DNA from 3 places in the Romboutsia sp. 1001713B170131_170501_G6 genome. Region 1 is predicted to be linked to each of the others. Evidence: riboswitches for the same ligand, from Rfam matches in the RefSeq annotation. Region 1 holds a riboswitch; each other region holds the start of a gene.

Evidence for each region. Region 1 has a riboswitch for thiamine pyrophosphate ahead of thiC (phosphomethylpyrimidine synthase ThiC). Riboswitches for the same ligand answer to the same signal wherever they lie in the genome.
Region 2: linked by a shared signal. The riboswitch ahead of thiD (bifunctional hydroxymethylpyrimidine kinase/phosphomethylpyrimidine kinase) and the one ahead of thiC (phosphomethylpyrimidine synthase ThiC) in region 1 are both predicted to bind thiamine pyrophosphate.
Region 3: linked by a shared signal. The riboswitch ahead of thiS (sulfur carrier protein ThiS) and the one ahead of thiC (phosphomethylpyrimidine synthase ThiC) in region 1 are both predicted to bind thiamine pyrophosphate.

Annotation. Positions count from the first base shown of each region.
Region 1 is NZ_JADPFC010000004.1:233,751-237,040, forward strand. Features, by position in the region: gene nrdE (class 1b ribonucleoside-diphosphate reductase subunit alpha) at 1-892, opposite strand, end outside; TPP riboswitch at 1,272-1,374, shown strand; gene thiC (phosphomethylpyrimidine synthase ThiC) at 1,485-2,798, shown strand; gene I4U89_RS11205 (calcium/sodium antiporter) at 2,937-3,290, shown strand, end outside.
Region 2 is NZ_JADPFC010000001.1:377,109-380,398, forward strand. Features, by position in the region: gene I4U89_RS01850 (DEAD/DEAH box helicase) at 277-1,389, opposite strand; TPP riboswitch at 1,660-1,756, shown strand; gene thiD (bifunctional hydroxymethylpyrimidine kinase/phosphomethylpyrimidine kinase) at 1,907-2,713, shown strand; gene thiM (hydroxyethylthiazole kinase) at 2,732-3,290, shown strand, end outside.
Region 3 is NZ_JADPFC010000003.1:34,410-37,699, forward strand. Features, by position in the region: gene I4U89_RS08915 (thiazole synthase) at 1-660, opposite strand, end outside; gene thiF (sulfur carrier protein ThiS adenylyltransferase ThiF) at 680-1,486, opposite strand; gene thiS (sulfur carrier protein ThiS) at 1,488-1,682, opposite strand; TPP riboswitch at 1,813-1,924, opposite strand; gene I4U89_RS08930 (CPBP family intramembrane glutamic endopeptidase) at 2,147-2,923, shown strand; gene hpf (ribosome hibernation-promoting factor, HPF/YfiA family) at 3,016-3,290, opposite strand, start outside.

The sequences.
Region 1 (3,290 bases):
GATAAAATGCATACGCTACCTCATTTTTTTCTGCTAATTCCATAAACTTATCTGGTATTAATGCCCCTAAGGATAATGATGCTAGTCTTATTTTTTCATCTGCATTTATCTTTTTGGTATCCATAAGTAATTCAAAATCTGGATGAAATACACTTAAATATACAGCCCCTGCACCTTGCCTTGCTCCCATCTGGTTAAAGTAGGTAAATGACTGTTCTAGCATTTTTGCAACCCCTACCACACCACCAGCTGCACCTTCTATATCCTTAATAGGGTCTCCCGAAGCTCTTAATCTTGATAAGTTAAGCGCTACTCCACCACCTATTTTTGATAGATGATTTGATGATGATATTGCATATGATATACCTTCTGTACTATCTTCTATAGATATCAAAAAGCACGATACCATTTCTCCTGCCCTAGCTCTACCTGCATTTAAAAATGTAGGTGTTGCTGGTTGAAATTCTTGTTTTATTAGCTTTTCTGCTAATTTTTTTACTAAGTTTTTATCACCATTTCCAAGTGCTAAAGATACTATTAGTACTTTATCATTATAGCTTTCTAATATTTCCTTATTATCATTTGTTTTAAGTGCATAGTTTTGATAAAACTTATTTGCACTCATATATGAGTTAAATTTAAATCCATAGTTTTTTATAATTCTTTCTATTTCTTTTATAAAGTCTATATCATATTTTTCTATTACTTCTTTAGAATAGTAATTATTTTCTATTAAATATTCTAACCGTTCTTCAAGACTATTAAATATCTTTGTTCTAGGTTTTATATATTCATTTATATAACTGTATAATGCTTCTTTATCTTTTTCTAATTGATATTTTCCTTCTTTATTTTTTATTATGACTTGATTATTTAGTTCTATCCAGTTCATTTTTCCCACCTTTTATTTAATGTTTTTCTAATCATTATCTACCACTTATAGATATAATATTTAAACCTAATACTATATATTGTATATACACCAATAAAAGTATTCTTAATCTATTATTATATTTTATTTTTTTTATTCTTTTTAATATATAGTTTTTTCAACACATATGGCATTGATTTTTTTATAATTACTATATATATTTACAAATAATATTTATTATGGTATTCTTAAATTAAGTGGGAACTTATATTTTATATAAGTATTACGCTAGCCCAAATAAAGGCACCTATCTTTTGATAGGTGCCTTTCCGTTTTTATAAGTATAAAAAATTTCTTTACAATACATAAATAAAGAACTACAATGTTTTTGAAAAGATATCTAACTAACTAGGGGTGCCTTTTGGGCTGAGAAATGATAAATTCATTAACCCTTCGAACCTGATGTAGTTTATACTACCGTAGGAAAGTTACTTTTGTGTTTATTAATAGCTATAAAACAAATATAGTCTATTTATTAATACATATTTTAAGAAGCTTTGCCTTATGGTAAGGCTTTTTTTATTTATTAAAATATAATAAGGGGGATTTTAATATTATGTATACTACTCAAATGGATGCTGCTAAAAAGGGGATAATTACTAAAGAAATGGAAATAGTAGCAAAAAAAGAAAATATGGATGTTAATATTTTGAGAGAGCTAATATCTAAAGGTAAAGTAGCAATACCTGCTAATAAAAATCATAAATCTTTAAATCCTGAAGGTGTAGGCGAAAAACTAAGAACTAAAATAAATGTAAATTTGGGTATATCAAAAGATTGTTGTGATATTGATGAAGAAATGAAAAAGGTTAATTTAGCATTAGATATGAAAGCTGAAGCTATAATGGACTTAAGTTCTTTTGGTAAAACCAAAGAATTTAGAAAAAAACTTATATCATCTTCTAATGCTATGATAGGAACTGTTCCTATATACGATGCTGTTGGTTTTTACGATAAAGAATTAAAAGATATAACTGCTAAAGAATTTTTAGATGTAGTAAGAAATCATGCAAATGATGGTGCAGACTTCGTTACTGTACATGCTGGTATAAACAAAGAAACTGCATCTGTTTTTAAAAGAAACAAAAGACTTACTAATATAGTATCTAGAGGTGGTTCTTTAATGTATGCTTGGATGGAGCTTAATCAACGTGAGAACCCTTTTTATGAATACTTTGATGAATTACTTGATATATGCGAAGAATATGACTTAACATTAAGCCTTGGAGATGCTCTAAGACCTGGGTCTATAAATGACTCTTCAGATGCTTGTCAAATAAAAGAATTGATGATATTAGGTGAACTTACTCTAAGAGCATGGAAACGAAATGTTCAAGTAATAATAGAAGGTCCTGGACATATGTCATTAGATGAAATCGAGGCTAATATGTTACTTGAAAAGAAACTTTGTCATGGTGCACCATTTTATGTGCTAGGTCCTATAGTTACAGATATAGCTCCTGGATATGATCATATAACAAGTGCTATTGGAGGTGCCTTAGCTGCTAGTTATGGAGCTGACTTTTTATGTTATGTAACTCCAGCAGAACATTTAAGGCTACCTAACTTAGATGATGTTAAAGAAGGTATTATAGCTACTAAAATAGCTGCTCATGCTGCAGATATCGCAAAGAAAATTCCTAAATCTAGAGATATAGATAATCAAATGAGTAAAGCTAGGCAAGAGCTTAATTGGGAGAAAATGTTTGAACTTGCTATTGACCCACAAAAAGCTAGAAGATATAGAAACGAGTCAACTCCTAAACATGATGATAGCTGTACAATGTGCGGTAAGATGTGTTCTATGAGAAATATGAATAAAATAATGAGTGGTAAAGACTTAAATTTATTAAGAGAAGATAATTAGTTACATACTTAATTTAATATTATAAATATCTATTATATTCTTTGCATAACTAAGTTTCATCATATTTTAATGATTTACAAAAGAATACATAAAGTGGTATACTGTCCTTTATAAATATATATTTTGGGAGGAATATTAATGGCATTTATAATATTAATATTAGGTTTTATTTTCCTTATAAAGGGTGCTGACATATTTGTCGATGGTGCTGCTTCAATTGCTAGAAAATTTAATGTTCCAGCTATGGTTATAGGTCTTACTATAGTAGCTATGGGTACATCTGCACCTGAAGCCGCAGTAAGTATTACATCATCATTAGCAGGACAAAATGATATGAGTGTTGCTAACATCGTAGGCTCTAACTTTTTTAACATACTTGTAGTGTTAGGTGTATCTGCAGTAATTGCAAAGTTACCAGTTCAAAAAGATACTATAAAAAAAGATACTCCATTTTTAATAGGTATAAGCTTTATGTTGTTACTATTTTCACTT
Region 2 (3,290 bases), on a different contig from region 1:
TTAGTAAAATAATATTTATAACAAACATTAAGGAAGTGACATTATGAATAAAGATTATTATTGTCCAAATTGTAAATCTAAACTAGATGTACTAGATGGATGAGGTACTATTAATTATTATTGCATGGAGTGCAATATGCTTATATCTAGAAAAAAGATATTAACTAAAGAAGAATTAGAAAGTAAAGATATAGAAAATAAAGAATAAAAATGCCTAGAGGAGATATCTCCTTTAGGCATTTTTATATAAATGTACATTACTATTATATGCTATTTTTAATTATTATCTATTTCTCTTCTTGGTATAGAATATTTTATATCATTTTCTATTTGCTCTAAATACTTTTCATCCTTTGGAGCAACAAATAGACAAGTATAGCCCTTTTCCCCAGCTCTACCAGTTCTACCTATACGATGTATGTAGTCTTCTGAAGTTTCTGGTATATCATAGTTATATACATGAGTAACACCAGTAACATCAATACCTCTAGATGCAACATCAGTAGCTATAAGATATTGTATATCTGCATTTCTAAAAGATTTCATAATTCTTTCACGCTTTGATTGAGGAATATCGCTGTGAAGTTTAGCACAATTATAACCTCTTTGGCAAAGTGCTTCATCTAAAGCATCTACTCTTCTTTTAGTTCTACAAAATATTATAGCTAAAAAAGGATTATCTTTATCAAGAACAGAACATAGTGCATCTTGTTTTCTTCTATCTGTAGTTTCTACAACTTCTTGATTTATATTTTCAAGAGTTATTTCTTCTTTTTCTATAGATACAACAACAGGATCTGTCATATATCTATAAGCTAATTTTTTAACTTGTGAGTTCATAGTTGCTGAAAAACATAAAGTTTGACGCTTTTTAGGAACTTCTTTTAATATAGCCTCAACTTCATTTTTAAATCCCATAAATAACATTTGATCAGCTTCATCTAGAACAAAAGTTTTTAATTTACTAAGGTTTACAGTTTTTCTATCTAAATGGTCTAAGAGTCTTCCAGGTGTAGCTATTATAAGATGTATATCCCCTTTTAATTTTTTTAATTGACCTGCTATATCTTTTCCACCATAAGCAGATAATACATTTATATTTTTACCTTTTGAAAGTTCCATAGCTTGTTCAGTTATTTGAATAGCCAACTCTCTTGTTGGTGATAAGATAAGCGATTGAACATAGCTAGCTTTTGGATTTATATTTTCAAATATAGGAAGCAAAAAAGCTAGGGTTTTTCCAGTACCAGTTTGAGCTTCTGCTATAACGTCTTTTCCAGATTTAATAAATCCAATACTTTCACTTTGTATAGGTGTGGGAGAAGTTATCCCCTTATTTTTAAGTACATTTACGATTTCTTCGCTAATTCCAAGTTCTTTAAAATTCATTATATATTACCTCTTAATATCTTTATAATTTGAGCAACGGATTTGACCGAAGCGGATTATTTATTTATATTTTCCATATTAATAAATAATATCATATAGTTATAATTAATACTAATAATATTATTTATTAATACAAAATATTATTGTTAGTTTTATATATTAATGGGTATTAAATAAATAGTAATATGTATAAATATACAGAACATTTTATAAATTATAATTAAAGTTGATTTATTTGAAGTATAGAAATATACTATAAATATAAAATAAAATATTTGCTAGGGGTGCCGAAAGGCTGAGAGACGAAATGTTAACCCTTGTACCTGATCTGGATAATACCAGCGTAGGAAAGCTTGATAATATATTATTATATTATATATTAAATTAGAAATTAAGGCTATATTCCAATGTTGGGGTATAGCTTTTTAATTGCAAAAATATATGATATTGAAGTTAATTGAGAAGATAACAAGCTTTAGCAAATTAAATATTTAATAAATAAAAGGGAGAGAATCATATGAGAAATTACAAAGTACCTACACTGACAATAGCAGGTTCAGATTCATCTGGTGGAGCGGGTGTACAAGCTGATTTAAAAACATTTAGTGCAATAGGAACTTATGGTATGAGTGTTATAACAGCTATAACAGCCCAAAACACTAAAGGTGTATTTATGGTAGAAGACTTAAGTAAAGAGATAATTAAAAAACAGATAGAAGTTGTATTTGATGATATACGTCCAAAAGCTTTAAAAATAGGTATGGTATCTAGTGAAGAAATAATAAAAGAAATAGCAAAAACTTTAGATAAGTATAAGCCAGAAAATTTAGTAATTGATCCGGTAATGATTTCAAAGAGTGGATATTCATTACTTAAGCCAGAAGCAAAAAAAAGTATGATAGATTATCTTATACCAATGGCTTACATAATAACACCAAATACACCAGAAGCAGAAGAAATAACAGGTATTAAAATAAATTCAGTTGAGGACATGAAATTAGCAGGTCAAAAAATACTAGAATTAGGGCCAAAGTTTGTGCTTATGAAGGGGGGACACCTAGACGGTGATGCTGTAGATATACTTATAGGTAAAGATGTATTTGAAGTATATAAGAGTGAAAGGCTGAATAGAAAAAACACACATGGAACAGGATGCACACTATCTTCAGCAATAACTGCACACTTAGCCTTAGGATATGATATATGTGAAAGTGTAAAAAGAAGTAAAGAGTATATAACTAATGCAATAAGATATAGTTTTGATATAGGAAATGGAGTAGGACCAGTTCATCATTTTTATGAAATAGAAAACTTACAAAACTAATATTTAGGGGGATAGAATATGTATAGTTTAATAAATAAAGTAAAAGAAGTTAATCCATTGGTGCTTCATTATACTAATGAAGTTACTATAAATGATTGTGCTAACATAACATTAGCACTAGGAGCAAGTCCTTTAATGAGTTTTTCATATGAGGAAGTAGAAGAAATAGTTCAGGTAGCAAGTTCAGTAGTTATAAATATAGGTACTATGAAATCTTCTAACTTAGAATTATTTTTACAAGCAGGTAAAATGGCCAATAAGTACAATAAACCTGTTATACTTGACCCAGTAGGAGTATTTGCTACAAAAACTAGGGCAAATTTTGTAGAGAGATTATTAAATGAAGTAAAATTCACTGCAATAAAAGGAAACATAGCTGAAATAAAATATATAGGTGGATTTGATGTTAAAGGTAAGGGTGTTGACTCTTTTGATGATGACAAAAATATTGATGAAGCTATAAAAAAGATTGCCAATAAATTAGAATGTGTAGTTTGTGCAACTGGAAAAGTAGATAGTGTAACTGATGGGAATAGAATAATAAAAATATATAATGGAACGAGTAAGTTAAAGTCTA
Region 3 (3,290 bases), on a different contig from region 1:
AGCATTCGCCATTTTTATAGGGTCGCCTGCACTAGCTATTGCAGTGTTTACAAGTACTGCTGCTGCCCCCATTTCCATAGCTTCCATAGCTTGAGATGGTTTTCCAATTCCTGCATCTACTATTATTGGTATATCTAATTCTTCTATCATTATTTTTATCATTTCTTTCATTTTAAGTCCCCTATTAGAACCTATTGGTGCCCCCAGTGGCATAACTGCTGCTGCCCCTGCTTCTATTAACCTTTTTCCTGCATATAAATCTGGGCTCATATATGGAAGAACTACAAATCCTTCATCAGCAAGTGTTTTAGTTGCTTTTATAGTTTCTTCATTATCGGGTAATAAGTACTTTGTATCACTTATTACTTCTATTTTTATAAAGTTTCCACATCCCATTTTTCTAGCTATTCTTGCTATCCTAACAGCTTCCATATGATTAGTCGCTCCTGATGTATTAGGAAGTATCGTCATATTGTTAGGTATATGTGATAGTATATTTTCTTCTGTATTGTCTAAGTCTACTCTTCTTAATGCCATAGTTATTATTTCACTGCTACTTGACTCTATCACTCTTGGTAACATATCATTTGAACTATATTTTCCCGTTCCTATTAAAAGTCTACTATTAAACTCATGTCCATTTAATATTAATTTATCCATTTTTATCCCCCATCTAATCTTATTTGTCTTCTATCAATATTTTTGTTGCTAAATTAGCCATGTGATTAGCACATATAGCCACCCTTGGTGCCATAAGCCCATCACCTTCTTTAGCTTCATTTATCTCATCTCCACATATATAAAATTTGTCTCTAATTTTTCTTGTTTTTATTATGTTAGAATCATAATATCCTGCCATTCCAGATGAGGATATTAAATATTTATCTCTCATTTTAGTTAAAATGTTATTTGCAATTTCTGCTTTGTACTTTGGATTATCAAAAGCCTCTATTATTATATCTACGTTTCCAAATTCATGTATATTTGCTGAATCTATTATTTTGTTTATAGTTTTAACTTCTATAAATGGATTAATATTTTCTATATTATTTTTAAGTGCCTCGGTTTTATATTTTCCTATATCACTTATAAAATATTGTTGTCTATTTAAATTAGATGGTTCTACTATATCAAAGTCTGCTAATATTAATGTTCCTACGCCTATCCTAGCTAAAGATATAGCTATATTTGAACCCAATCCACCAATACCTAATATTGCTACTTTTCCATTTTTTAATTTGTAGTGAACATTTGGAGTATGTCTGCTAACCATAAGATTTTCTAATTCTTCAAATTTTGGAATTTCACCCCTTTTTATTAATGTAACTCTATCATTTTCATATAATTCTAAATCTACACATGCATCTACTGGATGACCATTTAATATTATTATCTCTGCATCTTTTTTATATTTTTCTTTAACTTTATCTACTGTAACTATATCTTCATCAATATTTACAAGTAGTTCATTTATAAAAAGTTGCATCTTATCCCCCTCCAACAAACCTTATGACTTCTATAACATCTTCTTCTCTTAGTATATAGCTATCGTATTGATTATTTTCAATTATGTTTAAATTTATCTCTACTACTACTCTATCTTTTTTTACCCCAATATCTTCTAATAATTTTGATATTGTCATACCTGATTTAAATTCAAACTCTTTCCCATTTACCTTCACTTACATTTCCTCCTTTTAAGGATTATCTTTTATAAGATATAAAAATAATTATATAAATTTAACTTTAATGGCATTAAAAAAGCACTCTCTTTTTATAGAGAGCGCCTTATTTAACTAAAAATCTAGGTACATTAAAATATACGAGCTTCCCTACGTAAGAATTATCTTAATCAGGTTCTTAGAGTCTGAAAGTTATGGCTTTACTTCTCAGCTATCCAATCATAGCTCCCCTAGCTTTTATTTATTTTTACAAGTTGAGTGTAGCACAATGTATTTTCATAATCAACAAATTATTAGTTTATAAATAAACTATATATATATTTATTATACGAATTTTATTTAATTTCCCTATTAAATTAGTTAGATTTCTTATGTATAATAATTATATAGTTATTCAATAATTTCAATATACTTTGAATTATTCTATAAATTAATTCTTATAAAAAATTCGGAGGCGAAAAAAATTGATTTCAAAAGATACAAAGTACTTTTTTGTAGTACTAATACTTTTTTGTATAATTGGATTTACAGTAACTATATCTACAACACAACTCAATATTTTAATATATGGTTCTCCTATTTTTATGTTATTTTATGCACTTTCAGGGTATTCTCCTGCTTTAGCTGGATTAATTACCGCTAAAAAGTTTTTGTCTAAAGATGAATTTGATAGATTTTTAAGGAACTGTATAAATGCAAACAGGAGTTTAAAGGAATATTTATATGTTATTATTGCCACTTTAATACTTTGGACCGTTCCATATATAGTAGTTGAAATATTTAGAGGATATGGTGCCTTACTAAAATCTCCACTAATATTTTTAAGTTGGTTAACTCCTATAATGATATTTGGGGGAGGATTAGAGGAAATAGGATGGAGAGGTTTTTTACTTCCTAAATTACTAAAGAAATATTCTCCTTTTAAAAGTTCTCTAATAATAGGTGTTATTTGGTCCTTATGGCATCTACCTTTATGGTTTGTAGTTGGTACACCACAACAACATACTAATTTTATTCCATTTGCTCTTAGTTGTATTGCTTCATCTTTTGTACTTACTTACATATACATGGAAACTAATAGCATTTGGCTTTGTATATTATTTCATGCTTTAGATAATGCTTGTTCTTATGTATTTGAGTATGATGTGGATTTACATATAATTATAGCTCTAGCAACTTGTCTAGCTGGTTTTATTATATTTTATATATCAAAAAAATGTATAAAACTAAAATCTAAATAATTCAAGTTATGTTAATAATAATAAGCTATTTTTTAATAATAAAAAACGTATTGAAAATTTCAATACGTTTTTATTATTAAATGTTTATGGTATTACACTTGTTCTATAAGGCCATATCCATCATGTCTTTTATATACAATACTTGTTTCATTTGTTTCTATATTTCTAAATACAAAGAATTGATGTCCTAATAAATTCATTTGAACAATTGCATCTTCTGGAGTTATTGGCTTGTCCATTTTAAATTGCTTTCTTCTTTTTATTACATCGTCATCTAAATCTATTTCTTCATATTCCTCTATATTATCAAATCTTATACTTTCATTTTTTCTATTTCTTCTTATCATTTGTGTTTTATATTTTCTAA